Regions from separate parts of the Acetobacterium sp. UBA5834 genome, predicted to be linked through region 1. Evidence: riboswitches for the same ligand, from Rfam matches in the RefSeq annotation. Region 1 holds a riboswitch; each other region holds the start of a gene.

Region 1 (7,532 bases):
TACCGGTTTATTATTGACATAACTGTGACCAAAATCACCCTGTAGGGCATTGCCCAGCCAGGTAGCGTAGCGGGTTAAGAAGGGATCATCGAGACCGAGTTGCTCCCGCATCTGGGCGACATTTTCAGCCGTTGGGGTGATCTCATTGACCCGGATTGCCACCTCAGCGGGATCACTGGGGCTTAAATTAATCAGTATAAAGGCAAAAAAGGAGATTCCGATCAAAATCGGAATCATCCACAGGAGCCTTTTGACGAAGTATTGCTTCATGGTCTTACTCCCTTTTGTTTTCGATAATCAAAATTGGTGATCAATTGGAAAAGTACATTTTTTCGAAGGGGATTTCATATTGCGAATCGTTAAAGCTTACCCCTTCAAGTCCCATGATTCCCACTGCCTTGGTTTTTGAATAGGAGATCGGGACATAGACATATTGATCATTAATATAGGTCAGTACCTCTTTATACATATCGGCCCGCTTGCTGTCGTCTGATTCGATCATAATCTTCGTGATGGTTTCATCCAGCCACTGCTTTTTTTCCAATCCAACCTGAGCCTGATAATCCCCGTGCGCCGGAATTCGCCAGGATGAAACATAGGATTGGGGATCATAAGGGGTTCCCCAGGATAGCGAATATTGCAGATCAAAATCCCCGGTTTTCTGACGATCCAGAAAGGCCTGTTTTTCTTCCCCGAGAATATTCATCTTGATGCCGATGGCTGCCAAATCGGCCTGAATCGAGGTAGCAATGGTACCTTCCTGGGCGTTTTTGGAATTATAGGAAAAAGTAATTTCACATTTCTGGCCATCCTTTTCCCGAACCCCATCACTTCCTGGTTTCCAACCGGCTTCATCGAGCAGCTGTTGGGCTTTTTCCTGATTATAGGCGATGGTTTTAAGATCAATGTCACAATAGGGTACATCTTTAGACATCAGCGTATCAGCCTGATCCTCTGAGCCATTTAAAATTCCCTGAATGATGTTTTCCTTGTTCACGGCATATTCAATGGCTTCCCGTACCTTGATGTCTTTGGTAATCGGAGCCTTGGTATTGAGAAGAATCGCCCGGGAAGCGACCGGTTCGCTTAAATACGTCTGATAGGCGCCTTCTGCTTCCAGCTTCTTATAGGAATCCAGATCAATCTGATCACCATCCGCTCCGAAAAGTAAATCGACCTCGCCGTTTTGCAAAGCTAACAGGATCGTCTGGGAATCTGGCATGACCTTCCAGTTAATGGTTTTGATTTTGGTTTTGTCACCCCAATAAGTTTCATTCTGCGTAAAGGTGGCATACTGATTGTCGACATGCTCCGATAAGACCCAGGGTCCGGTACCGATATAGCCGCTAACCCCTTCTTTGGTGGTGCCATTGACAAAACAGTTGGGCGAAATAAAGCGGAAGGGTCGAGTCAGTCCCAATTCCACCAGGGTTGGATAGTAGGGATGCTTTAACACCAGTTTGAAGGTGTGTTCATCGACCACCACATTTTCCTTGATCTCATTAACCATATCCAACCAGGAATGGCGTTCAGCATTACCAAGAATGGCATCCATATTCAGCTTAACTGCGGCGGCATTAAACGGCGCACCATCGGTAAAGGTGACCCCTTCTCTTAAATGAAAGGTGTATTCCAGTCCATCTGCTGAAATTTCCCAGCTTTCAGCCAGAGCTGGCTTCACTTCTCCGCCTTCATTCTTGGTCAGGCCTTCAAACACCATGTTCTGGGCTGACATTTCACCCGAGTACAAATGCGGGTTGATATCCCGAATATCCTTGGTGCAGGCATAATTTAACGCTTCTTTAGTCGACACATCACTTTTAGCGGACGCTCCTGAGCAACCGGCAAACATTCCGGCACACAACACGGCAGTCATTACCACCGCTAAACCCTTTTTCAATTTCATTTTCTTTTTCTCCTCAAAAAATACTTATTTATTTGATTTGCTCGGCTTTTACCATTGCGCATCCTGGCAAAGAAACCCCGCTCTATCACAATGTAAGACTTCACTGCGGTAGTATTGGTGATTTTTTCGATAAAAAAACCTCACCATCTCCAAAAAGATAGTGAGGTCGCAAAAAGCCTGCAAAAAAAAACACCTCCTCTATCGCACGTAGAGTCTGAGTAATTAAAGCAGGCAGGTCTTCTGGCTCAAGCGTCAACATTACCTCCTGCCTTCCCGTTTCTGGTGGCATTCCTGGAGGAACTCTTCTTTTACAGCGGCGGGACCGCGGGGGACTTTCACCCCTCTTCCCTTTTCACCGGCCTGTAACCCTTCGTTACTGCCGGCACCTGTTTTATTAATATTTAATTCGTTGTCGGTGTTTTATAAAACACTAAAAAACAGAAACAATGCCACAATCACGTGTTTTTCATTGTTTCTGTTTGACATTTTAACATGCTTAAACCGCCTGCGCAAGTCCCTTTCAAGGAAATGATATTCTTTTTTGGAATGTCTTTCAATGCCAGTCGATATCTGACCGACATAAACCCAGGGTGCTTATTTCATAAAGCGGTCAATCGCTTTTCTCAGTTCTTCCAAAGCCTTTTCGTCGTTATTCTCCACCGCATCAACGATGCAATGCTCAATATGATCCTGTAAAATTATTTTGCCGACGTTATTAATCGCTGACTTCACCGCTGAAAGCTGAATCAGCACCTCGGTACAGTCTCTTCCCGATTCGACCATTTTTTTCACCGATTCAAGATGACCCGCGGCCCGGGAAAGGCGATTCAACACTGATTTGGTCTGGGTATGTTCATGATGATGGTGGTGGTGATCTCCACCGTGGCCACTATCACGTCCACCATCGATCCCTTCACCCTGATGTTCATGCATCTCCATTCACCTCATTTTCTATATCTGTTTAACCCATTATAACAGATATAGAAAAAGGACACCACCCAAGGGGAGATGCCCTTTCATATTTTACAGAATCGAATCGATCAGTTTTTTTGTATAGGCTTCCCGGGGACTGGCAATCACCTCGTCCGGAGTACCGGTTTCCACCACCCGACCCTGATGCATCACCAGCACCCGGTCGCAGCATTGCTGCACCAGAGCCAGATCATGACAGATCATCAGTTGTGACATCCCCTGGTCTTTTCGCAATTGCTTAAGGAGCGCTACAATCTGGGCCTGGACGGTGACATCCAGAGCGCTGGTGGCTTCATCGCAGATGAGCAGCTGGGGCTTTCGGGCAACTGCCCGGGCAATCGAGGCCCGCTGACACTCGCCACCGCTGACCTCACTGGGATAACGGCTGATAAATTCCGGGCCAAGTCCGCAGACTTCCAGATATTCAATGGCTGTATTCTTCGCCTCCCGACGACTCATACCCTGATTGATCAGCCCTTCCATGACACTTTCCCCCAGCCGAATCCGGGGATTAAAGGAATCCACCGGCATCTGAAAAACCATCTGAACCAGTTGGTAAACCCATCTGCGTTCTTTTCGCCCGGGGTTTTTAAGTGTTTTGCCATCCAGAACAATCTCACCGCCATCCAAAGATTCCAGGCCGGTGATCAGCTTGGCAACTGTGCTTTTACCGCTGCCGCTTTCGCCCACCAGCGCCAGGCATTCACCCTTTTCCACATGGAAGCTGATCTCATCAACCGCACAAATGGTGCTTTTTCCTTTGGTATAGGTTTTTTTTAACTGGCTGACTGCTAAAATACTATTCATGTCTCACCTTTTTATCCGGGGCATGGCCGCAATCAGCTGGCGGGTGTAATCCTGCTGGGGATGATCAATCACCTCCCGGGTCTTGCCATATTCAACCAGCTTACCCTTGCACATCACCGCCACGGTATCGGCCATAAATGACACCACCCCAATATTATGGGTTACCACCACAATTCCGGTTCCAAATGCTTCCCGCATTGTCATCATTTCCCGAACCACCTGGGCCTGGACGGTGACGTCCAGGGCCGAGGTCGGCTCATCGGCAAAAAGCAGCTCCGGTTCCAGCAGCATTGCCATAACAATGCCGACCCGCTGATTCATCCCTCCGGATAATTCAAAGGGATAGCTATTTAAAATCCGCTCGGTATCCCTTAAATGAATCTTCTCAAATAGAGCTGTGGCCTTTTCCCGGACCAGCTGACGGTCGCTGACGCCGTGCTCGGCCATGGTTTCATAAAGTTGCTCGCCAATGGTCCGGATTGGACACAAGGCACTGCCGCAATTTTGAAAAATCATCCCCATTTCTGGTCCCCGCAGCATCCGCAAGGCTTCATCATCAAGATCAAGAACCGGCTGACCCTTGTAGCGGATCTCGCCCCGGTTGACCAGACCGGCCGGACCCAACAGACCCATGGCCGCCCTGATCAGGGTACTTTTGCCACTGCCGGACTCACCGACAATCCCGAGGATCTCGCCTGCTTGCATTTTTAAGTTAAACCCCCAAACCGTCGGCTCGCCGTCATAGGATATTTCAACGTTTTGAAATTCCAGTAATGGTTGTTGCATAAATCCTTCCTTCTGCTCAGGACTAGTTACTCGTTGATATCCAGATCGGCTGTGATTTCATAATAATCCGATGGATGAGCAGTAAAGCCGGTCACCCCTTTATCCATCACAAAGGACATTTTTAAATGAGAGGCGTAGATATAGGCGTTGTCGTCAACCACCTGCTGCGCAATCTGAATTGCCAGATCGGTCCGTTTTTCGGTGTCAAACTCGCTTCGCAGCTGGGCAACCAGGGCTTCCACCTTGTCACTATGGTAGTGTCCACGATTATAGTCAGAATTATCAACCACATGGGTGGTGAAATAATACTGGGGATCTCCGGTTGGTGCCGCTACAAAGGCGTTGGCAAAGACATCATAGTCGCCGGCTTTCAGGAAATCCTTATAGGAATCGGTGGCGTTGACCTGTACATCAATGCCAGCTTGCTTATAGGTGGCCTGAACCGATTCGGCCAGCAGCGGCAGTTCCTGACGGGAGGTGTAAGTCAACCATTTGATCGACAGTTTCTGGCCATCTTTTTCGCGGATGCCATCACCATCGGTATCAACCCAGCCTGCTGCTTCCAGCACCTTTTTTGCACCTTCAATGTCATAAGCAGCGTCCTTTACCTTGTCGCCACCATAAGGCAGGTTAGCCGGGAATGGACCAATCGCCGGAGTCCCATTGCCATGAAGTAAAACGGTCGTAAAGCCGTCTTTATCCATACTCATAGCCATGGCTTTACGAACGGCATCGTCTTTAATCACTGCTGAATTATAATTTAAAGCTGCCTGATATACCCGGGAGGTATTGGTTGAACTGATGGTATAATCCTTGTTTTCCTGGAAAAGTTCCAGACTGGCATAGGGCAGGCCCTGAGCCGCATCAATTTCGCCGCTTTGCAGCGCCATCGTCAGAGTATCGCCATCGATGATGCTTTTTACATTAACCTTTCCAACCTTTGGCTTGCCGCCCCAGTAGTCCATATTGGCTTCCAGATTGACTTCAGTCTCAGTGATGGTTTTAGCCACATAAGGACCCGTTCCAACAACATTTTTGTCAGTGGTGACGCCAGCTTCCATATCGATGATACAGCCATAAGGATCACAGAGGTAGTTAATCAGGGCCGGCACCTTGTTTTCTGAGACAATGGTAACACTCTGGCCATCGGCGCTAATTGATTTAATCTGCAAATCTTTGGGCGCCCGGTCATGTTTAGCAATCAGATCTTCAAAGCAGGCTTTGACCGCTTCGCCAGTCACTTTCTTGCCATTGGAGAAGGTAATATCATCACGTAAATTGATTTTGACGGTGTTGTCATCAATCTGTTCATAATCTTTGGCCAGCCAGGGCTCCAGCTCCATCTTTTCATTGAATTTAAAGAGGGTTTCACCGACGCCATAACGCAGGGCTGACCAACCGATGTAGGATTCATGGGGATTCATTCCCACATTCGAATTACCGACACTATAGGCCATGGTGCCGTAGTTGAACACCTTTTCTTCCGCACTTTTGGTGCCAGCCGAACCGGCACAGCCGGTCAGCATCCCGCCAACCAGTACGGATGACAACAGCACTGCCAGAATCTTACTTTTTACTTTCATTTTTTCTCCTTTTTTTCTTTTAGTTTTGGGATCCAGAACATCTCTGACCGTATCCCCCAGTAAGTTAAATAACGTTACTGATATAAAAATAGCACAACCAGGTGCTAGAATTACCCATGGTGCGGTCTGCAGCATACTACGCCCTTCACTCATCATTGAACCCCACTCGGCAATTGGGGGCATTGCCCCTAAACCCAGAAAGGACAATCCCGCCAGTTCCATCATCATGGTGCCAATGTCAAGGGTGGCCGTTACCAGAATCGGGCCGATAATATTGGGTAAAATATGCTTAAAAACAATCTTGATCGAACCGGAACCACTCAGCCTGGCGGCGGCGATATAGGGCATGTTTTTAATCGCCAGCACCTGCCCTCGGGCCAACCGGGCAAATTTAGGCCAGGAAATACAGGCCAGCGCCACCACCGCATTGATCAGCCCACCACCTAAAATGCCAGCCACGGCTATCGCAAAGACCATTCCCGGAAACGCCAGAAAGACATCCGAAACCCGCATAATCAAGGAATCGATTTTGCCCCCCTGATACCCACAGAACAATCCCACCAGGGTTCCAAATCCGGTGATGATCGCTACCAGTAGCAGTGCCGAGTAAATAGTGGTTTGTCCCCCCATTATCACCCGGGACAACATATCCCGGCCATAGCGATCCGTCCCCAGCGGATGCTCCGGACTGGGGGGCTGCAAGGCCTGCATCAGATCCTGAGCATAGGGATCATAGGAAACAATCTGGGGTGCCAGGGCTGCCACCAGCAATAAAATTATCACCAAGGTCAGAAAAAGATAGAATTTCGTCATCGTGTGATTTTTTTTTATTTTCCGGGTTCTGACCCGAATCGCTGTACGCTCTGTTACTTCCATCAGGCCTCCTGTTCCAATCGAATCCGGGGATCCAGATAATGATAAATGATATCGGTCACCAGATTAACGCCCACATAAATAATCGCCATCCAGATGACATAGGCCTGGATCATCGGGTAATCCCGCATCATAATCGAATCCACCGCCAGCTTCCCGACGCCATCCCACATAAAGATGGATTCAACAATTGCCGTACCACCCAGTAAGGAACCAATTGACAGCGCCAGCAGGGTGACAATGGTCAGCATCGCAGTTTTCAGTACACTGGCAAAAAGCACCACTGGCTCCCTGATCCCCCTGGCCCGGGCCCCGATGACATAGTCCTTATTGAGTTCTTCCAGTACCGTGGTGCGAACCTGGCGGGTGTATTTGGCCGACATGGCTATCGCCAGAGTCAGCGTCGGCAAAACGATGCTCTTTAAACTGCCATTGCCCATAACCGGAAACAGCTTAAGCTGTAAGGCCAGAAAATAGATCAGCAGCAGCGAGACAAAAAAACCCGGTAAGGCATTGCCGATAAAACTGAAAAAGCGGATCAGATAATCGGTGAAACGATTATGACGGACGGCCGCTAAAACCCCAAAGGGAATCGAAATCAGGAC
Region 2 (7,532 bases), on a different contig from region 1:
TTCGGATTTACCCCGGTGGCCAGTGCCATGCACATTATGGAAGGGTATCTGCCCGTTGGTTTCAGTATCGCCTGGGGGGTAATCTGCATTCCCTTTTTAATTGCCGGTTATCTGTCAATTAAGAAAACCCTCAAGGAAAATCCTAAAACCATCACCCTGCTGGCCATGGCCGGTGCCTATGTATTTGTGTTGTCATCGTTAAAAATTCCATCTGTTACCGGCAGCTGTTCCCATATGACCGGAACCGGGCTGGGAGCAATTCTCTTTGGACCGGCAGCAGTTAGCATTCTGGGCATCATTGTTCTGTTATTTCAGGCCATTTTACTGGCCCATGGCGGTTTGACGACGCTGGGAGCCAATACCTTTTCAATGGCGATTGCCGGACCATTTGTAACCTATGGTATTTTCATTCTTTGTAAAAAAATAAAGATCAATCGCCATGTCGGGGTTTTTCTGGCAGCGGCAATTGGGGATTTGTTTACTTACTGTATCACCGCTTTCCAGTTGGCCTTGGCCTATCCCTCTGAAAGCGGCGGAGTTGCGGCCTCAATGGTAAAATTTCTGGCAGTATTTGCACCAACTCAGCTGCCGTTGGCGATTATTGAAGGGATTCTGACCGTGGTCATCATTATCGGCCTGGAAACCTATGCGCAACCAGAACTTAATGATTTGGGATATCTTACCGGAGGTGTAAAATAATGACAGCAACAAGAAAAACGGTAATTGGTCTTTTAGTATTGGTGGTATTGATTGCTCTGGTGCCCCTGTTTATCCTGCAGGATGCGGAATTTGGCGGATCGGATGATGCCGGTAGCGGGGTGGTTTCAGAGATTACCGGAACCGAATATGAACCCTGGTTTACCCCTATTTTTGAAACAGCCATTAATGGTGAAATCCCCGGCGAAGTGGAAAGCTTGTTTTTCTGCATCCAAACCGGTATCGGTGTCGGTATTATTGCTTTTGTGATGGGTCGCTTTGTTGAACGCAAGAAGCAGGAAGAAGGCAAGACCGGCAAGAAAAAAACGAAATAGGTTGCAGTTTAGCGGCAGATCCTTTTAAGAAACGAAAAATTAAATTAGGTTTTATTTGCGTGCGTCTATAAAAAAGCGCGTTATTTTCACAATGAAATTAACGCGCTTTTTTAAACGATATCAAGAAATCAGTGTCTTTGAATCGTTTGTGTTCAGGCAGAAAATACTATTTGGCTGGTCAAATAGGGATTTTGTCTGCCTGGGGTAATATCAGTGGGTGGCTTTATCATTCAAGTGATTGTGTGCTTTCTCACTTAGATTTCAAAAGTGATATATTTCTGAAGAACCGCTTTCAGCTCCCTGATCCCATCCCCGGTAATGGCACTGACCGGATGAATCTTATCCGGATGGATACCTGCATAAGTCAGGTAACGCCGACTGCGTTTCAAATCGCTATGCCTGTGGTCGATTTTGGTGATGACCCCGATCACCGGGATGTTGTAGGTACAGACAAAATTTGGGGGCACCGAGTTTTGGTGATCGGTGCTGGAATTAATTAGGACGATTAGTCCAGCGTCACAGGTCACATTGATGGCCTGGGGTCGAAAACAGGGCAGTTCAATAAACTCACCGGGGGTATCAATAAAATGGTCAGAATAACTGACCTGCTGAGTTTTGCCATAAGTGATCAATTCATTGGTCAGCCGTTGGAATAAGGTGGTTTTTCCACTGCCAATCCGTCCGATCAGGGCGACGCGGTTTTTATTATTTGCCATGAAAATTCTCCGTTAGGCTGATTGGACAAAACGTGCTTCCCGACCGATACAGGCATCGATGGGGCAGGTTTGACAATCGCAGTAATCCAATAAATCCTCAAAAAGAATGCCTGAAGAACTGTAAAGCGGCCGCATGGTGCTGTAGGGGGTTATTTCCATGCCGATGCTTTTGGTCGAGTTGCTAAAGGTATTGAAGATGATTTGATTGGCCTTAATCGACCAGTCCGGGAGTAGTCCGGGATTGACCATCCCGATTTTATCAAAGCTTTGCTCCAGCTGGATCGTATTTTTCAGATATCGCATTGCTGAAGTCATAACGGGAAGTTTAAGCGAATTTAACAGATATTTTTCGGTCTGATTGAGGTTGGTTGGCATGTCGCCGATGGTCAACAGGTACAAAAACACCTTTTGGTTGTCCGACAAGAGATGTTTCAGGATTTTACTTTTATATACGTGGCCGCCGATCAGAATCGTGTTGCCGGTGGTTGTTTTGACCGAACATTCTTTGAGAATGGCCCGGGGTTTAAACCGTTGGCTTAAAATATTCGCAGCATGGCTGTACTCTTCATAAGCAGAGGAATCCGCCTCAAGGGGCTTCTTTCCCAGCAATTTTTCAATATCTGTTCCAATGGGAATCTTTTTGATAACAACGTCTTTCATTTTTTTCCTCTTTTCTTGAGTGTTCAGTTTTTTTATTTCTGCAAAAAAATAAAAAAACCTTTTCAAAAAAAGGTTTACAAATGCGGGACTATTTCAGTGACGTCATTTAATTAAAGGAGAACGTCATTTCGTTTTCTTCTCACATTTTGCAGCCTTCTTTGAAGCTTCAAACAGATGATGCGTTTACAAAAATATCCTGACTTGGAGGGACTCCCTGCACCCAGCCTTCTCGGTTTTCCCAATGACTGAATACGTCCATATTCTCCTTACAGTAGCAAAGAAACTGTCGCAGATTTTCACCGCGTTCCTTTTGTAAATGCTTTTCTATGCCAATAATAAACTAAAAATGGGTGTTAATCAAGTCTATTATTGTTTTTTTCAAGATGAAGGTAAAATACGTCCTTGGATTAGAGACAATAACTGACTTAAATACTATTTGCAAAGCCGGAGATCTCAGCTACGCTAAAACACAGAAACGGAATTGCTATCCGCTTCTGTGTTTTGAATTGAGATTCGTCTAGTCAACCATAACCATAACCGATGTTGCTTTGATGACCGCAGTTGCATCACCGCCGACGACTAATCCAAGATCTTTGATTGCCGCCATGGAAATTGTTGCTGAAATAATGTTGCCATTTCCAATATCAATTTTCACGATCCCGCTCACCGCACCATCTTCAATTGCAACAATTTTTCCTTTCAACTGGTTTCTTGCACTTAATTTCATTTTGACACCCCCTTTCCCACAAGGTATTAAATACTACCTTTTTAATTTTACCCATTTTAAGCTAGACAAAACAGTGTTAAACAGCGAAGTGCATTTAACCGAAATGATTTCTTGACATAAAAGAAGGGTATGCAATATAATAACATTCATAACAAAACAAAACAATACTAAGCGAATCAAAAGGAGAAATTGAGTGAAACGTAGAGGAAAATGGTTAGCGATTTTATTGGTAATGGGAACACTACTCGGTTTGGTGTCGGGTTGTGGTAGTAATTCAAGTCAGGCCGAAGAAAAGGTTGATATGACAAAAAGTCTTGATGGTCAAACACTGTTTGTATACTGCGGAGCCGGGATGACCAAACCCTTTGGTGAGATTGCCGATCAGTTTAAAGCAGAAACCGGTTGTGATATCCAGGTGGTTTATGCCAACGCCGCTCAAATCCAGAATCAGATTCAGACAACCGGTGAAGGAGATCTCTTTATTGCTGGCTCGGCTGATGAGCTCAAACCGGTTCAGGACAAGGTGAGCGAAAGCATCGATCTGGTTAAACACATTCCGGTGCTGGCGGTAAAAAGCGGCAATCCGCTTGGTATCACCGGCTTAAACGACTTAACCGGGGCCGGGGTCGAAGTTGTGTTGGGGGATGGTGAAGCGACACCAATCGGCAAGATCGCCAATAAGGCCTTAACCGACCTGGGCATTTTAAACAATGTGAATGTCGTCGCCCGGGCCGCAACCGCCCCGGAAATAGCCAATGCCCTGTCAGTAGACGAATGCAATGCAATTATTATCTGGAAAGAAAATGTGCCAGCCAATGCTGAAATTGTCAATACCCCAGACCTCAATGCCTATGTAAAAACAGTCCCGGCAGCCAAATTAAGCAGAAGTGCCAATACAGAAGCGCTGGCGGCGTTTATGACCTATCTGGATTCGGATCCGGTCAAGACGATTTGGGAAAATAACGGTTATGAAGTACTCAACTAGATTGTTGGTATGAGAGGGAAAATATCAACCTTTGATTTTTTTGAAATACTAACCATTATTATTACCTTTATTGTCATTATCTTTACGACGGCTTTGTTATTGGCAATTGTACTTAAAGGGATCCCCTATTTAGGGGCCGCGTTTTATTCGGAGGAAGTACGGTTCTCCATCAGGCTAAGCTTATATACCGCCAGTATTGCGACGCTTATTTGTATGTTGCTGGCGATACCGACTGCTTACGCATTAACCCGGACCGTATTTCCATTTAAAAAGGCATGTCAAATGATAATTGAACTGCCGCTGTCGATGCCCTATCTTGTTTTGGGGCTTAGTTTGTTGATTGTTTTCTCCTCGGATTTTGGGAAAGCCTTAAAAGAGCTGGGATTTAAAGTCGTATTTGATAAAAATGGGATTATTATCGCCCAGACAGTTGTCAATTTACCGTTTGCCATTCGCTTTATTCGCACGGCATTTGAAGAAGTTGATGAGCGGCTGGAATTTATCTCCGGTAGTCTGGGAGCGACAAAGTGGGAGCGCTTTATCACCATTACCCTGCCGCTCGCCCGAAATGGTATTCTTTCAACGATTGTTCTGACATGGTCGAGAGCCTTAGGCGAGTTTGGCGCGACCCTGATGCTAGTCGGTGCGACGCGGATGAAAACCGAAACATTGACGACATCGATATATTTGAATCTGGCGACTGGTGATACCGGAGCCTCAATGGCTTCGGCGACGGTGATTCTGATCATTTCGCTGCTGTCTTTGTTTCTGACGAATTGGATCGGTCGAAAAAATAAGCAAGAAAGCCGGATGAAGGATGTGAATAGATGGTAAATGCAATGGTTGAAATTAACAATTATTCGATACAATTGGGAAAGTTTAAGTTGAATCAAATCAACTTAAACATCAGTGAGAAAGAGATCTTTGCGGTTTTAGGCAGAACCGGATCGGGCAAGACCGTTTTGCTTGAATCGGTCGCAGGATTTTACCGAAAATTTTCCGGGAAAGTAATGATTCAGGGGATCCCCGTCATCGATGTACCGCTGGAAAAGCGAAATATCGGATTTGTCTATCAGGACTTTGGTTTGTTTCCCCATATGACTGTTTTTGATAATATTACCTATGGATTAAAAATCCGCAAGATAGATAAAGTGGTTCAAAAAGAAAGGGTCGATAAAATGGCAGAAATATTATCAATCGGCCATATTCTTAAACAATATCCAGGAACCTTAAGTGGTGGCGAACGACAGCGAACAGCACTGGCCCGGGCGCTGATTTTAAACCCGCAGCTGCTTTTGATGGATGAACCCTTTTCATCTCTGGATCCGGCAACTAAAGAAAACATGTATGATCAGATTAATAAAATTCATGAAGTTTTCGGGTGTACGATTCTATTTGTGACCCACGATTTCAATGAAGCCCAGCGCATGGCCAACCGAATCGGCATTATGGTAAATGGTGAATTAAAAGCCGTTAGAAAAAGTGCCAACTTATTTGAGCGGTGTCAGGATGAAGAAATCAATCAGTTTCTGGGCCGGAATGATGAAGGGAGTATTCACGAGTGAAAGAGCAGGTATTTGAGGTAGAGGGGATTATGTGCCCCAAATGTGTCAAGAAAATTACGGAAGTATTACTACAACAGGATGGTATCAGTCAGGTTGAGGTCAGCGATGATTATCAGTCCGTTACAATTCTATTTGACGAGCAGCGGATCATCACCGATACTATCAAAGACAGCATCGAAACAATCGAAGGCAAAGAATTCAAAATAATCACCTGAAACGGAGGAAAAAAGATGTCATTTATATCGATCAACGAGATTGACCAGTTAATTAATGAGGACGTTCCCTATATTGATTTGACCAGCTGGGTTTTGGGGGTCAGGGAACAGCCGGGGAAAATTTCATATTTTACCCGGGAAGATGCGGTTGTCTGTGGCACCGAAGAAGTCAGTTCGATCTTTGAGCGCTTACACATCAAGACAGGATTGATGGTAGCCTCAGGGCAGAAAGTCAGTGCCGGCGCTGAGTTGATTACCGGCATGGGACGGGCCGAAGATTTGCATAAGGCCTGGAAAGTGGGCCAGAACATTCTCGATAATTGTTCGGGAATCGCCACCAAAACCCGAAAAATGGTCGACATGGCCAAGCAGGTAAGCCCGAACACGTCGATCTTGACGACCCGGAAGGGATTTCCCGGAACCAAGGCATTGGCGATCAAGTCGATCATGTCCGGTGGGGCCATGCCTCACCGCTTGGGTTTATCAGAAACCATTCTGGTATTCAAACAGCATCTGAATTTTATTGGTGGGTTTGATGGTTTGCTAAAAAAAATGCCGGAGCTGAAAGCTGAATGCTGCGAAAAGAAAATTATTGTCGAAGCCACCACTTTGGCCCAGGCAATTGATCTTTGCCAGGCCGGGGTAGATGGAATCCAGTTTGATAAGCTGACGGTCGAAGATCTGAGCGCAGCGGTTAAGCAGTTGCGCAGTGAATTTCCTGGCGTTGTGCTGCTGGCAGCGGGCGGCATCAATGAGACGAATATTTCCGCTTATGCCAGCACCCAGGTCAATGGTATTGTGACAACCTGTCTCTACAGTGCCAAACCCATTGACGTTGGAGTTAGAATTAATCAATAGCATCATTTCAGGATACAAGCGTGGTGACTTGTATCTTTTTTTGTTAAGTGATCAATACGGGATGGACTTCGATTTAATCAATTCCATTATTGACATATGCTATTTATAGCATATAATATTGTATAGCAGGATCAATTCAGTTACGCAATGCAAAAAATAAGGAAAGAGCGGGGGAAATGAAGATGGAAGAAAATAAGAGTCAATTGGTCAATGATTATGCAATCGAGAATTTCAAGAGTGGCTTAAATTGCGCAGAAAGTGTTTACGATGCCTTACTTCGTGGGGGGGTTCTGGATGTTCCCCGGGAAACGATTGCGATGTGTACCGGTTTTGGTGGTGGCATCGGCCTTGTCGGTGAAACCTGTGGCGCTTTGTCAGCTGCCGTGATGGCAAACAGTGCGGTTTATGGGCGCAAGGATCCCTGGAGCATCGATGCTGAGATACGTGGCCCGGAAGTCGGACAAAAATATTACCGACGTTATAACAATCTGGTTGGCGAGTTCTGCAAAGCCAATGGTGGGGCAACCTGTCGTGGAATCTGTGAGCCGTTTGAAGATTGGAATGGAAAAGACCGTCGGCTTCACTGTATGAAAATGGTAGGAACAACCGCTCAATTAGCGTACAAATATCTGCAAATTCCGCAAAACGAAGCCTTCGAGCTGCCATATGGCGAAAAAATGAGTGATAACAACAAAAAATGAGAGCTGGAAAAAGGAGGGTGGCGTAAAAATGTATTTAGCAATGGCGATGGACGGTAAAACGCTGGAAAGCAAGG
Region 3 (7,532 bases), on a different contig from region 1:
CCATGTATTGGATGTGGCCGAAAAAATTTGTGACCGGATTGCCATTATTAAGAAGGGCAAGCTCATTGAGGTGGGCACCATGGCTGAAATTCGTGAAAAAGCCGGGAGTCAGGAGTCACTTGAGAATATTTTTTTGGAGTTGACCGAATAATGAAAGAAATTATCTCGTTAACCAAATTATTTATCAACGAATCATTGGGATTTTCGTTGTTCTTCTACAATCAGAAGTTTAATAAAAAAGAATTTTACAAACAGTTATTTACCCTGATTATTGTGCCAGTAGCGTTGATCCCGGCCTTTTTTATGTATGTTTCACTCATGTCGGCCACCTATTTTGGACTGACACTGATTAATCAGACCTCGGTTTTTTTAAGCATTGGTTATATTATGGCAACGGTGCTGATCATTGTTTTTGGGGTCATGTACATTCTTTCAGAATTCTATTTCTCTGATAACATTGAAGAACTGATCCCGCTGCCAATCAGTCAACGAAAACTGATCATTGCAAAATTCTTAAGCATTCTGGTGTTTGAATATATTTTTGCGGCCTTTATTTTTATTCCGATTTTGATTATTTATGGTGTCGGTCAGGGCATGGGGCTGCTTTATGGGCTGCTGTCGTTTTTGGTTTTTTTAACTGTCCCGGTGCTGCCGCTCTCATTAATGACCGCCGTGATCATGCTGATTATGCAATCGGCTTCCCTCAAAGGACGCAAGGATATGCTGCAGATTGTTTTTGTCTTTATCGGGATTGCCGTCATTTTCACGGTTCAGATCTGGTTTACCAGCCAACTGGGAAGCGGTGATGAGGCGGATTTTCAGCTGTTGATGAATACGATTCTGACCAATAATGAAGGCTTGTTGAACAGCATTGGCTACCTGATGCCGACCAGCTTTTTAATGGCCTGGGCGCTTAATAAAATCACCCTGATGTCGTTGGGTTGGGTTGCAACACTGCTGGGAATCACGCTGTTATCCTGCGCTTTGATGGTTACAATCGGCAATCGGGTTTATCTTAAGAGCATTGTCAGCGGCAAAATAATCAAAAAGGGTAAACCATTAAGCGGGGCCCAGCGCAGCAAAGTGCTGGGGAAAAAGAGTCACGGAGCGATGGCAATATTTACCATGGATTTGCGGCTATTGTTACGGACCCCGGTATACTTTTTTAATAATGTCAGCGTGGTGATTATTGCGCCGCTTTGCATTCTCCTCAGTGTTTCATTTATTGAAATTCCCCCGGAAGATTTACAGGGGATGCAGGAATTTTTCAGAGCCATGCCGATTTTGATCAACTTTTTACTGATTGCCTTTTTTATCTTTTTTGGAGGTACCTCAGCCACTACCGCCTCGACCTTTTCCCGGGAAGGAAAAGCCTCCTGGCTGACCCGGATGATTCCGGTGACTGCCAGAGATCAGATTGTGGGGCGAACCGGGGTGGCGATGTTTATTCAAAGCCTGGGGATCGTCTTTACAATCATTGCGGTGCAATTCATTTTCCCCTTACCCTTGTCCACCCTTGTGATAACCATCGTTCTGGGGATACTGGGGTCACTGCCGATTTTGTTGTTTGGATTATTTATGGACATGAACCGACCGCTGCTCAATTGGGATAACCCCCAAAAGGCCATTAAAAACAATATGAATGTGGTGATCACGCTTTTTGTGGGGATGGCCTATACCGGGCTGTTAATTGGGATCAGTGGTTTGCTGGGGTATTTTGTCAATCCAATTTTGGGTTACGGAGTATTTGCCCTGATCAGCGCAATTCTCAGTGTGGTTTTTTACCAGGTGATCAGCCGTCGCCTGGAAGCGGAATTTTTGAATTTTGAAGGTAATTAAAGCCCAGGTTAATGGTTAAGGGGCATAATAGCAAGTAACGAAAACTATAAAAAGGAGTTGACACAATGGCTCTTGACGACGTAAAGAAGAAAGCAAACCGACTTGTTCATGAAATGAGTCCTTATTTATTACAGCATGCCTATAATCCGGTAAACTGGTATCCCTGGTCGGACGAGGCCTTTAATCTGGCCAAGCGACAGGACAAACCGGTTTTCCTTTCAATTGGCTACAGCACCTGTCACTGGTGTCATGTGATGGAAAAAGAATCCTTTGAGGATGAAGCCGTGGCCGAAATCCTGAATAAATATTTTATCAGCATCAAGGTCGATCGGGAAGAGCGGCCAGACATTGATCAGATATATATGACCTTTGCCCAGGTCAGTACCGGTCAGGGCGGTTGGCCCCTTAATGTTTTTCTGACCGCTGACCGCAAACCTTTTTATGCCACCACCTATCTACCCAAATACTCTCGGCTTGGAAACCCTGGCTTGATTGATGTATTGTTGGGTATTGAAAGCCAGTGGCGAAAAAATAATGAAGACATTATTGATTCTGCCAATCGGATGACCGGACTGCTCAATAATCTGGAGGTGCGAAAAGGGGAAGAGGAACTAAAGCGAACGATCTTTTTTGATGCCTATGATTTTTTTGATGAAAGCTTTGATGACCGCTATGGTGGTTTTGGCAAGGCTCCCAAATTCCCCGCCCCCCATCATCTTTTTTACCTGTTGCGCTGCTATCAGGCCTTTAAGCAGCCCGATGCCCTGGTAATGGTGGAAAAAACCCTGCAGCAAATGTATAAAGGCGGGATCTTTGATCATATCGGTTTTGGGTTTTCCCGCTATTCAACCGATGAACAGTGGCTGGTTCCCCACTTTGAAAAGATGCTCTACGACAATGCCCTGCTGATTATGGTTTATGCTGAAACCTACCAGGCTACTGGCAACATACTCTACAAAAAAATTGCCGAAAAAACCATTACCTATGTCAACCGCGATCTGCGTTCCCCGGAAGGGGCCTTCTATTGCGCGCAAGATGCCGACTCGGAAGGGGAAGAAGGCAAATTTTATGTCTGGTCGATGGATAAGGTGGAAAAAATACTGGGCCAGAAGCGGGCCGAGGTCTTTTTTAAGTTTTATCCGATGTCAAAAAAAGGTAATTTTGAGGGCAAGAACATTGTTAATATGATCGATACTGATCTCGATCTGATTGAAGCCAATCCCGAGTTGGAAAAAGCGCTCGATGAGATGACAGCCGATCTCTTTTCTCAGCGGGAAAAGCGGGTGCATCCCCATAAAGATGATAAGATCCTAACCTCCTGGAATGGGCTGATGATTGCCGCTCTGGCGATGGCGGGACGGATCTTTAACAAAACCGTCTATGTCCGACAGGCGGAAGAGGCCATGGCCTTTATTGAAAACAACATGGCCCGGCTGAGTGGCCGGCTCTACGCCCGGTACCGCAAGGGAGAGTCCAAAATTCTCGGCTATCTGGATGATTATGCCAGTGTCATCTGGGGGTATCTGGAACTGTATCAGGCCAGTTTTAAAACCGAGTATCTTGAAAAAGCGATTGTCCGGGCGGTGGATATGATCAACCTCTTTGGCGATGAATTTGGCACTGCTGGCTTTTTTCTCTACGGCAATGATACTGAGCAACTGATTGCCCGGCCCAAGGAAGTATACGACAATGCCAAGCCATCGGGAAACGCCCTGGCTGCTTATTGTCTGCTGAAGCTGGGCAAAATAACCGGAGAGCAGAAATACATCGATATTGTCAACGGGATATTTGGCTATTTTGCCGGAAACCTCAATCAGGCACCGATGGCCAGTACGATGATGCTCTGTGCCAAATTATTCCATGAACAGCCTACTACTGAGGTGGTTTTTGCCGGGTATGAGACCGATGCGACGATTCGTGAAATGAACCGTCACTTAAATCAGCAGTTTCTGCCGTTTTCGGTGGTACTGTTTAATAAAAGCGAAACCGATCTCAAAAAGATCAATGAGTTTGCCGTTAATCAGCAGATGATTCATGGCGAACCGACTGCCTATATTTGTAAAAACTATCGTTGCGAGCAACCGGTGAATGATCTTGAAAGCTTTCTTAAAATTATAAAAGACTGATTAAGATCAGGAAAAATGGGGTAGAACAGAAGCATCACGAGAAAGGCAGGAACGATAATGAACTATCAAAAGAAGGATCAGGAGACCTTATTAAAGACCTTGACCCCGGATCAATATGCGGTGACTCAGAAAAATGCCACCGAACCACCGTTTCAGAATGAATACTACAATGAATACCGCAAAGGAATCTATGTCGATATCACCACTGGCGAACCACTTTTTTCATCCAGCGATAAATTTGAATCGGGCTGTGGCTGGCCCAGTTTTTCCAAACCGATCGATCCCAAAGTGGTCAAAGAACTCAGTGACACCAGCATGCGGATGAAGCGGACTGAGGTTCGTAGCGTCACTGGTGATGCCCACCTGGGTCACGTCTTTGAGGATGGTCCGATCACCACCGGAGGCTTGCGCTACTGCATTAACAGTGCGGCGCTGCGTTTTATTCCAGCCGAGGAAATGGAAGCCCAGGGTTATGGCGCTTATTTAAATTTGCTTGAGTAGTTTAGTATAAGATCGTCAAAGGACGAGGTTAATAAATGATGAGAGGTGAAGAAATGAATAGTATTGAATTTGCAATTAAGATGGAACGTGACGGCGAAGCATATTACCGTGAACAAGCAAAAAACAATCAGGACAATCCGTTAAATGCGGTGTTTTTATTATTGGCCGAGGACGAAAATGGTCACGCCGTATTGCTAAAAAATGAGCTGGCAAAAATAAGTTACGATTTAGCTGATAATGAAGCATTGGCAGATACCAACAATGTTTTTAAAGACCGGGGTGATTTTAAAAACAAATTCGAAAAAATCCCCAATCAGCTGGATGTCTATCGGATGGCTCTGCAAATGGAAAAGGACAGCATCGAACTCTATCAGAAATTTTATCAGGAATCAGCAGATGAACAAACTAAAAAACTGTTTGGTTACCTGGTCAAGCAGGAAGAGAATCATTATAAAATCTTTGATAATCTGATTACCCTGGTCGAACGTCCGGAAGAATGGGTGGAAGACGCCGAATTTGGAGTCCGGGAAGAATACTAAAATAAATCATTTCAGATTAACGGTATTAAAAAATAAATGGGCTGGACTACCTTCATTTGAAGAATGGTTTAGCCCTTTACTTATGAAAAAAATAGTCAAGAACGAAAAAAATTGTTAAGATAGTGCTACTATTAAAGTTAAAAGTGAAGGGGTATAAATGGCAGTTTATTTATTTGATCAAATGGAAGAATTTTCAGATGAACTTTTTAAACGCAGTCTGATGTTGCTTCCTGACGAACGGCAGCAAAAGGCAACAGCGTATCGGCAAAAGCTTGATCAGAAATTGTCGGTATTGGGCTATGTTTTGCTGAATTACGGGTTAAAAAATGAATATGGTATTTCGGAAAAGCTTCGCTTTTGTTATTCGGCCAAGGGCAAGCCATATTTAAGCGACTATCCCCAGATCCACTTTAATCTCAGCCATTGTAAAAATGGAGTAATCTGTGCCATTCATACCAGTGATGTCGGGGTCGATATTGAAACCGTGGCGGCCTATGATGGCCAGCTGGCTGAATATGTCTGTAACGAGCAGGAATTAAAATTGATTAATAAAAGCGATAACAAGGCCCTGGCTTTTACGAAAATCTGGACTAAAAAAGAAAGTTTGATGAAAAAAACAGGGGCCGGTCTGAGGGATGATTTAAAAACAATTGAGTCCATCGATTCAGAAGCCATCACATTGGTTGACCCTGATGAAGCCTATGTGTTTTCCATCACCGGAATGTCATTGGCCGAGCTGGGTTTAAGAACGGAACGATTCAGAGCGTAAAATCGCTGGGATAAAAAATACGTGACAAAACTGGAAAAATTTGATATAGTACTATTGAATTAAGAAAAATATAAGAATTAAATAAATAAACAGGTGTCGGCTGTAATCAATGTATTATAAGCCGGTGAAAAGGGAAGAGGGGTGAAAATCCCCCGCGGTCCCGCCGCTGTAAGAGACGAGTTTCTCCAGGAATGCCACCAGAAATGGGAAGGCAGGAGGCAATGTTGACGCTCAAGCCAGAAGACCTGCCTGTTTGTGTATCTCAAACTCTACGAGAGATGGAGGAGGTTTATTTTTGTGCGCATTTTTGCGGCCTCATTGTCTTGTTTAGAGATAATGAGGTTTTTTTGTGCAAAAATATAAATGAGAGTGATGGAGGAAGATGTCAAAAGTATTAGTAATAGCCGGGACAACCGATGCCAAGACTGTAATTGCGAGACTATTAGAAAATAACCATGACACGGCTGTAACCGTTACGACCCGTCTGGGTGCCGGGATGTTGGAGGAATTTAAGAATCTGGATATTTATCAGGGAAAACTCAATAAAGATCACATTACCCATTTGATCAGAACCCTAAAACCAACCTGTTTAGTTGATGCGGCCAATCCCTTTTCGTCAGAAATAACCCGAAATGCCATCAATGTCTGCAAATTTGAAAATCTGCCCTATATTCGTTATGAACGGGAGCGGCTAAAATACGAAGATGATCCGGATATTACCGTTGTTAAGAGCTATGGGGAAGCCTGTGATGTTCTGATGAACTGCCAAGGAAACATTCTGTTGACTTTGGGCAGTAATAGAATTGATATTTTCAAAAGAATTCCGGACTATTCAAAGCGGGTCTATCTGCGGGTGCTGCCGGACTGGAAGGTTTTAAGTAAATGTGAAAGCCTGGGGTTCAGCCCCAAAAACATCATTGCCATCAAAGGGCCCTATAACGAAGCCCTGAACATGGAACTCTTTAAATACTGCCAGGCAGAGGTGTTGGTGACCAAAGAAAGCGGCAACATGGGTGGCGTCGTGGATAAGATCAACGCCGCTAAAAAGCTGGGAATGAGGATCATTCTTGTTGATCGCATTGAAGAGCAGTGCAGTAATAAATTCAGTTCGGTTGATGCGTTGATTGAATGTATCGATCGTATTGATACGGTTAAGTAGCGCAGGCAATGGACAGGAATCATAGATAAAGAAAGGATGGGTGCAGATGGAAAACAGTTCAGCCAAACGGCTTGGTTTTGTCCGAACGAATGAAAAAAGCGATAACAGCCATCATCATTACAAGCATCATCATCAAATCGGTCATAAACACGGCGAAGGATCAGCCATTGATTATTATGCTTATGCCTCAAAAATCAGAGACTGGAACCCCAGCTTTAAAGTGGCCTTTTCAGGGTTGACCCTGCTGCTTTGCATCGTGCTTAATAACCAGCTGGTCTCGCTGGCGGTGATTGTCAGCATGGCTTATTTAACAGTTGTCAAAGGCGGCTTACCGCTGGGAGCTTATCTGTCGGTGCTGATGATTCCGCTTACCTTTATCATTTTGAGTACCGTTGCCATCGGCATTGATTTTTCAAGCCAGCCAATTGGCCAGTTCAATCTCTATCTCGGATTTGGTTACCTGTATACGTCGATTGCCAAGCTTAAGGAAATGTTGTTTCTGATGATGAAAGTGTTTGGGGCGATCAGTGCGATGATTATGATGACCCTATCGACACCATCTTCTGAAATTATCGGAGTACTGCGAAAAGCCCATGTAC
Region 4 (7,532 bases), on a different contig from region 1:
CTCACCCTGGCAGATGGTGGCGTTAAAGCCCTGCAGGATGTCTTTTTCACCATAGCCGGAGACCACATCCTTAAAATCCAGCATGACTTTTGGCATTAATCGTTCCATCTCAGGCACCTCCCTGCTTGCGTTTTCTAAGCAGATAGACAAAGAAAGGCCCGCCAAAGGCGGCGGTGATAATCCCAACGGGAATTTCCTGCCCGGCCACCGTTCGGGCCAGGGTATCGCAAAGAATCAGAAACGCCCCGCCAAAGAGCAATGAGAATGGAATGAGTACCCGGTGTTTGGGCCCGGTTACCAACCGCACAATATGCGGCACCACCAGTCCCACAAAGCCGATGATCCCGGTTACCGAAACCACCGCCGCCGTCAGCAGGGACGAGGTAATCAGAATTTTCTTTTTTAACCGTTCGGTATCGACGCCCAGCTGGGTGGCGGTTTCCTCGCCCAGGAGCATGATATCGAGCTCCCGCACTGAAGTCAGCATGATCACCCCGCCAATCAGCACATAGGGCAGGACTGTTAAAACCTGATCCCAGCCCTTGCCGTTTAAACTGCCCATGATCCAGAACATAATCTGGGTCATTTCTTCCTGATTAAAAATCATCAGTAGATACATAATCGCACTGATGGTTTGACCAATGGCAATCCCGCTGAGCAGCAGCGTCGCCACCGGCACTTTGCGACCAACCCGTGAAATACTGTACACCACCAGAATGGTGGTAAAGGAACCAACAAAGGCTAAAATCGCCGTACCATTCATTCCGAACAAACTGCTGGAAAAATTCATGACAATACCAATCGTCGCCCCCAGCGCCGCCCCGGAGGATACTCCTAAAATATAGGGGTCGGCCATCGGGTTTTTAAAAATGCCCTGGTAGGCGGCGCCACAGATAGCCAGCACTCCACCGGTAATAAAGGCCAAAATAATCCGGGGCAGACGGACATTCCAGATAATCGCAATGGCCCCGTCACTGATATTTTCCATCCCAAGATCGATATGAAAAATCTGATCCAATAGAATTTTATTGGCATCCCAAAAAGAAATCGATGCCACCCCCAATAAGGTACAGACGTAAATGATGATGATGCACATGGCAATGGACAGGATGATGCCATATTTCTTGACGGTATTCTTCATGTATTCTCCCACTAATCATTTTGTCTGTTCACCCCCTGAGTCTCTCTACTTAAGAAAACCAGGGGGCGAACAGCCTTCGCCCCATCAGACAAACTTATTTGGTAAATATTTCCGGATAAATGCTTTCGGCTATTAAGGCCATCCCCTCAATAATTCGGGGACCGGGCCGCTGAATCATATCACTTTCCGGGGTCAGGTATTCAAAGTAGATCAGTTGATCATTAATGATCGCATTGATCTTATCAAAACCAGCGGTGGCTTTAACATCCTCCGGTTTGGTATAAAGCGAAATATAAACATCCGGATTATCAGCAATGATTTCTTCGGTGCTGAGCTGCGGCCATTGTTCTGCTCCATCAGCGGCAATATTGACGGCGTTCAAATCGGTCAGCATCGAATCCAAAGTGGACCCGGGACCAGCGGTATAGAATTTTCCGATATCAAAGAAAACTGACTTTTGGGTTTTGGCAGTCTTCGCCTTTTCGATTAACGCTTCTCGGTCAGCTTGCATTTTTTTAACTATTTCAGTCGCTTTGTCGTTGGCATTGGTGACCTCGCCAGCCTGAACAATATTGGCCAGGACGCCGTCAATATTGGCAGCATTAAAGGTAATTACCTTGGCGCCAGTGGCTTCCAACTGTTGTTTGATATCATCGGAGACAAAATCCGAGGCCACCACAATATCCGGTGCCAACTCAATAATTTTTTCCAGGGTTGGTGCGTTAAAACTACCAATATCGGTCACGGCTAAAGCGGCTTCGGGGTAATCACAGTATTTGGTCCGTCCGACGACCTTGTCCCCCTGATCCAGGGCAAACAGGATTTCGGTTGTTGCCGGAGACAATGAGACGATCTTCTGGGGTTCTTTTTCAATGGTCACTGAATTACCGGCATTATCGGTTACCGTGACCGGGTAAGTAGTCGAGCCGCTTTTTGTTTCGACGCCTGATTCATCCGCTGTCGTTTTGCCTGGCTGACAGCCGGTAAAGGATACCATTAAAGCAATCACAGCAAGAATCACCAACCAATTTCGCATGCTTTTCTTTTTCATTTTCGTCCTTCTTTTTCTTTATTTTTTTGCATTTTTTTGCAAAAATAAATCCAGCTTCCTGTGGAGGCTGGATACTAAACAAACGGTTTAATCCTGTTCTTCCCACCGAAGAATATCAATGATTATGAGTGTCCTGACTTATGCATATTCTTGATTCTCACTTCCCATCCTTAAAGACAGTGGCACAAAAATCTCGTTGGCAATTACAGTAGCGGGGGCTGTAGAGGTCTTCCACCTCTTTCCTCATCACTTCTTTATTTATATTAGTGGCAGTGTATCATAGAATCGGCAACTTTTCAATTGATTATTTTTGCGGTGGTTTTTCATCATTTATGGCCAGACTCTCAAGCACCGCCCGGGCAAAATCAAGCGGTTCCTTTTCCCGCCAGTCTTCATTGGCCAGCACCTCGTAGGAAATGATCGTAATCGTTGGCACGGTCAGAATTTCGGCCATTACCTGATCTAAGGGAATGCTGCCTTCGCCGGGAATCCAGTGGCGGTCAGCCTTAAAATCATTGTCGGACAGGTGCAGGGCCTTAAGCCGGTCTTTATGCTTTTTTAGAATCCGGCCGCAGTTCTGTTCTTCCAGAAAATCGTGGGAGCTGTCATAGCACATCCCAAAGCGGGGGGCATTAATCTGATCGAGCAGATAACAAAGCAGATGCTGGCGGGAAACATTTTCCACCGCCAGATCGACATCGTATTTTTCGGCGGCATCAGCCAGCTCGGAGAAGAAGGCCAGGCCTTTATCGAGATCCGGCTCAAATTCATCGAGATCATTGGTGTGCATCACCATCGCCGGGATTTCAAAAGCCTGGCAATCTTTGAGATAATCTTTGAACATCTGCAGCTTGGGTTTTATCTCCATCCGGGAGGCGGTCCAGATGTCGCTGTAGCCGATAAAGGGGGCATGGATATTGGTGATCCCCAAACCGTTTTTTCGAACCAACTCTGGGAATTCTTCTTTTTTTAAGGCCCAGGGCTCAAACTCATCCTCCCAGGAAATCATCACCTCATCAAAACCGGCATCGGCAATGATTTTGATGCGGTCTTCAAATTTCATAAAATAGCCAAACCAGGAAAACATACTATACTTCATAATGGCCTCGCATTCTCAAATAAATTTAGGTCTTTTGCTGATATTTACCCGTGCTCTTCAAATCGCCACTCTGGTCATCTTTTAAAAACTGCGCTATAATATCTCTAATACTAAAATTGGAGCGTGTTCATGAAAAAATATTACAAAGGCATCTTGATCGGCATTGGCTTTATCGCCTTATCCGCCATTCTTTACTATTCGCATTTTTTGATTTTCAAGGATTCTCATCATATCTTTTTGTATCTGCTGGGCGACATTGCCTTTTTACCGATTGAAGTCTTATTGGTTTCGGTGATTTTTCATAAGGTCATTGAAGATAAGGATAAAAAAGAACGGCTCAAAAAAGTCAACATGGTACTCAGTGTTTTCTTCTCCGAGGCCGGTGTTGAACTGATGCAGTTCTTTTCCCGGGAAGATCAACACCTCCCAGATTTTCGCGAATTTCTGCTGATCAAACCGCAGTGGGATAACCGGGATTATAAAAACGCCCTGAAGAATCTGAAGGGGGTTCGCCATCATCTGAGTTTTTCCGGGCCCTGCCTTACGAATCTCAGCGAATTTTTAACGTCGCACCGGGAGCTTTTTTTAAAACTGCTGGAAAACCCGTTTCTGGTTGAGCATGAAACCTTTACCGACCTGGTTATGTCGCTTTCCCATGCTGAGCAGGAACTGTCCAGCCGCAAAAACCTGCTAACGCTCAATGACAATGATTACCGCCACCTGATGACCGATATTGAACGGGCCTACCAACTGCTGCTGGTGGAATGGCTGCTGTATATGAACCACCAGCGCAAGTCCTATCCGTTTTTGTACTCTTTTTCGATCCGAACCAATCCCTTTGATCCCCAGGCCGAAGTCGAAATTCAATAACCAACGTTCTTCTCAACCTTTAGGGTTATCGCTCAACTACCGTACCGACCAATTGTTAATCTGTTGTTCGCCGCGCCATGCGAAATCCGCTTTGCTCCTTTCGCATTGGTCGCGGGCAGTCGCCAACTACAAGCAAGCTTGTGATTGGCTCGTTGCCTGCGCGCAGAATCGGACAGGCGATGCCATGTCCGCTCCGATGCGTACAACATGATGTAACAATTGTCGGTACTGGGTTATCTTGAGACAACAAATAGCTTTTTGATCTTACTCGCTGATCGTCTCCACCGACTCGATGGTGTATTTCTGTTTGCTGAAAACCAGCTCCATCAGCATCGACAAGTATTTGATGATCACCGCCAGAATCACAAAGACGCCGAAAAAGCCAAAGACAATCACCAGCATCATCGAGGTATAGCCGGACACCACGTCTTCGGTAACATAGCTGACCAGGGTATAGATGCCAATGCCAAAGGTGGCTACCATCATAAAGACCGCTGCCAGCAGGGTCATCTTATAGGCCACATTGGTAAACAGAATCAGCGAATCGGCGGCCATTTCTTTGCGTTGATAGCGGGTTTCCTTATCGTAGCCCTTGGTGCAGGAGCGGTCATTGTCGTACTCGATGGTGTCGATCTTCAGGCCGCAGTTGGCGTAAACCGCCTTACGGTAGGGAATCGTCTTGCTCATCGAATGGACCCGGTTAATCGCCCGGCGCGACAACACCCGGAAGTTTTCGGTTCGCAGGGGATGGGGGCTGCGGGAATACCGGTTAAAGACCGCATAAAAAAGTCGCGAGGTCTTGCGGCCGCATTTTTTCGGGGCGGCATTGACGATATCAAAACCGGTCAGGCTGTGGTAATAGACATCCATCATCAGCTCGGCATCATAATCCATCACCATGTTATCAAATTCAAAGACGAAATCACCGATGGACAGATCAATCCCGGCATTCATGGCCAGCTCAACGCCCTGATAAAAGCTCATGTTGACGACGTTGATGACGGTACCTTTGATGCTTTTGCCAATCTCCCGGATCACTGCCAGGCTGTTGTCATCCGAAGCGTCATTGACGCAGATGATCTGGTAGTTTTCAAAATTGGCACTTAAAACCGCATTGATTTTTTCCAGAAAATCCCGGATTCGCTCTTCATCATTATAAATATAGATCACCGCCGAAACAAAGTTCTTTTCTTTGTCCCGAACGGTCACCTTCTGTTCTTGCTGTCTAGTCATTTTTTAGTACCTCATCCAAATCGTAAACCGTGTTTATTTTTCCCGATAATACCGAGACAAAGGTTGGCTTTTCGCTGACCTTGCGGATCACCGTCGGCCGGGAGTCGTCCACCTCGGAAGCCTTTAAGATCGGCTTCATTGAATAGAGTGAGCCCTCGTAGCTAAAACCGTACTCGGCCTTTAGATATTTCTCAGCCATATTGGACATGTAGGGCCAGGCGGATTGGGGCTTTGCGACGCAATCGTTGCAATTGCCCAGCTGTTCGGGACTGCAATATCCCCAGCTCTTTGTTTGACAGTTAAACTGCGGCAGGCTGTCAAAGGACGAAACATGGGGGGTAAAGGTGACTGAAGTCAGGGAATGATAGCCGCTTTTGCCAAAGGGCATTACCGAAAAAAAAGGCCCGTCCATCACCGTAATGCCGACCTCCTGGAGTTTGTCCTGGGGTTTACAGAGAATGATTTCACAGAGCTCATACTTAATTTTAAAGGGCTCATAACCGGCCAGACTAAGAATCTGATTGGTGGAACCATAGGTGGCGTTAAGCAGGAAGCCCGTTTCTAAAGCGGCACCGCTTTCCAGCGTCAGGACGTAGCTGTCTGGCCCCTTATCAATCTGCTGCAGTCGGACGCCATAGTTGATTTCAACATTTTTCATTCCGGTCAGCGCATCGACAAAAAACTGCCCCAGAATCCCGGCGTCATAGGTATATTCCTTGGTCAGGTAGGCGCCGTCACAAAGGCCCTTTTTAAAATACTTGTCGGGCATTAATTCTTCACAGGGAATCTCGGCGGCCTGACAGAATTGGACAAACTGTTCCCGGTTGGTCCAGCTGAAGCTGTCGCTGGTGGCGTAAACCTGATCAAAGGCACTGTGAATGCAGAAATCATAATCCTTGATAAAACGGTTGAAATAATGGGCTGATTTGATGGCCGTGGCATAAGACCGGGGATAATGATAGCCCATGTGAACCCGGGCCTGGTTGATGTAGGTGGCCCGCTGAAAGGGGGATTTTTCCCATTCCAGCACCAGCACCCGCTCGCCCCGCTCGCCACAGAGCTTGGCGGCATAAAGACCGTAAAGCCCGGCGCCGATAATGATCTTGTCCCATTTGCTTTTGTTTGCGGTCATCTTATTGCTCCAATGCCTTGGGCACAAAAGCATTGATGGCAGCCACTACCGTATCAATCTCAGCGTCGGTCATCCCATAAAAAAGCGGCAGCGATAAAACCTCGTCGGCCAGTTTTTCGGTAATCGGCAGACTGCCCGGGCCGATCTTTAAATACGCATAGGCTTCCGACAGATGGGGTGGGATCGGGTAGTGAATAATACTGCCAATGCCCTGTGTTTCCAGATAATCTTTCAGCTCATCCCGATAGGGCGTGGTCACGACAAACTGATGCCAGACTGTGGTAGCCTGGACCCGCAGCTTTGGCAGCGCAATTACAGGGTTGTTCATTTTGTTAAGATAGGTCATGCAAACCCGGTTGCGGTCGGCATTAAGCGCGTCCAGATAACGAAGCTTAACGTTTAGCAGCCCGGCCTGAAGTTCATCGAGCCGGGAATTGGTGCCGACCACCTTATTATAATAGCGCTTCTCACTGCCGTAAAACCGATACATCCGAAAGGCCTGATCCAGTTCCGGGCTGTTGGTGGTAATCGCCCCACCATCACCAAATGCGCCAAGATTTTTGGATGGATAAAAACTGAAACAGCCGATATCCCCAAAAGAACCGGTCATCTGACCCTGATAGGTGGCGCCATGGCTCTGGGCGCAATCTTCTACCAGATAAAGGTTATGCTTTTTGGCAATCGCCACGATCTTATCCATTTCGCAGCAGGTGCCGTAAAGGTGCACCACCAGAATGGCTTTGGTCTTGTCGGTAATTCTTTCTTCGATTTTGTCCGCATCGATGCTATGAAAGGCGTCCGGCTCGACAAAAACCGGGGTGGCATCGTTAATGGTAATGCCCATGACGCTGGCAATATAGGTATTGGCCTGAACAATGACCTCATCACCGGCGCCAATGCCCAAGACCCGAAACGACAGCCACAGGGCATCTAAACAGTTGCCCAGGCCAACGCAGTAACTGGTGCCGATATAGCTGGCAAAATCTTTTTCAAAGCGGTCCACCTC

Evidence for each region. Region 1 has a riboswitch for cobalamin ahead of nikA (nickel ABC transporter substrate-binding protein). Riboswitches for the same ligand answer to the same signal wherever they lie in the genome.
Region 2: another riboswitch for cobalamin. It lies ahead of B3F51_RS09650 (hypothetical protein); the one in region 1 lies ahead of nikA (nickel ABC transporter substrate-binding protein).
Region 3: another riboswitch for cobalamin. It lies ahead of cobK (precorrin-6A reductase); the one in region 1 lies ahead of nikA (nickel ABC transporter substrate-binding protein).
Region 4: another riboswitch for cobalamin. It lies ahead of B3F51_RS04765 (ABC transporter substrate-binding protein); the one in region 1 lies ahead of nikA (nickel ABC transporter substrate-binding protein).

The regions. Positions count from the first base shown of each region.
Region 1 covers NZ_DJGY01000011.1:128-7,659, forward strand. The annotation lists gene B3F51_RS02190 (ABC transporter permease) at 1-270, opposite strand, end outside; gene nikA (nickel ABC transporter substrate-binding protein) at 311-1,906, opposite strand; cobalamin riboswitch at 2,120-2,311, opposite strand; gene B3F51_RS02200 (metal-sensing transcriptional repressor) at 2,501-2,839, opposite strand; gene B3F51_RS02205 (ABC transporter ATP-binding protein) at 2,930-3,685, opposite strand; gene B3F51_RS02210 (ABC transporter ATP-binding protein) at 3,689-4,471, opposite strand; gene nikC (nickel transporter permease) at 4,498-6,930, opposite strand; gene nikB (nickel ABC transporter permease) at 6,930-7,532, opposite strand, start outside.
Region 2 covers NZ_DJGY01000048.1:86-7,617, forward strand. The annotation lists gene B3F51_RS09635 (energy-coupling factor ABC transporter permease) at 1-699, shown strand, start outside; gene B3F51_RS09640 (energy-coupling factor ABC transporter substrate-binding protein) at 699-1,031, shown strand; gene B3F51_RS09645 (EutP/PduV family microcompartment system protein) at 1,286-1,747, opposite strand; gene B3F51_RS09650 (hypothetical protein) at 1,760-2,407, opposite strand; cobalamin riboswitch at 2,582-2,756, opposite strand; gene B3F51_RS09655 (TOBE domain-containing protein) at 2,925-3,134, opposite strand; gene B3F51_RS09660 (substrate-binding domain-containing protein) at 3,328-4,119, shown strand; gene B3F51_RS09665 (ABC transporter permease) at 4,129-4,953, shown strand; gene B3F51_RS09670 (ATP-binding cassette domain-containing protein) at 4,947-5,684, shown strand; gene B3F51_RS09675 (heavy-metal-associated domain-containing protein) at 5,681-5,899, shown strand; gene modD (ModD protein) at 5,915-6,757, shown strand; gene B3F51_RS09685 (C-GCAxxG-C-C family protein) at 6,940-7,458, shown strand; gene B3F51_RS09690 (NifB/NifX family molybdenum-iron cluster-binding protein) at 7,487-7,532, shown strand, end outside.
Region 3 covers NZ_DJGY01000015.1:1,348-8,879, reverse strand. The annotation lists gene B3F51_RS03460 (ABC transporter ATP-binding protein) at 1-151, shown strand, start outside; gene B3F51_RS03455 (hypothetical protein) at 151-1,839, shown strand; gene B3F51_RS03450 (thioredoxin domain-containing protein) at 1,905-3,965, shown strand; gene msrB (peptide-methionine (R)-S-oxide reductase MsrB) at 4,023-4,466, shown strand; gene B3F51_RS03440 (ferritin-like domain-containing protein) at 4,502-5,005, shown strand; gene B3F51_RS03435 (4'-phosphopantetheinyl transferase family protein) at 5,163-5,774, shown strand; cobalamin riboswitch at 5,849-6,041, shown strand; gene cobK (precorrin-6A reductase) at 6,157-6,933, shown strand; gene cbiQ (cobalt ECF transporter T component CbiQ) at 6,980-7,532, shown strand, end outside.
Region 4 covers NZ_DJGY01000020.1:102,027-109,558, forward strand. The annotation lists gene B3F51_RS04755 (heme ABC transporter ATP-binding protein) at 1-108, opposite strand, end outside; gene B3F51_RS04760 (FecCD family ABC transporter permease) at 110-1,141, opposite strand; gene B3F51_RS04765 (ABC transporter substrate-binding protein) at 1,236-2,192, opposite strand; cobalamin riboswitch at 2,299-2,491, opposite strand; gene B3F51_RS04770 (sugar phosphate isomerase/epimerase family protein) at 2,497-3,291, opposite strand; gene B3F51_RS04775 (hypothetical protein) at 3,421-4,161, shown strand; gene B3F51_RS04780 (glycosyltransferase) at 4,426-5,394, opposite strand; gene B3F51_RS04785 (NAD(P)/FAD-dependent oxidoreductase) at 5,387-6,526, opposite strand; gene B3F51_RS04790 (DegT/DnrJ/EryC1/StrS family aminotransferase) at 6,528-7,532, opposite strand, start outside.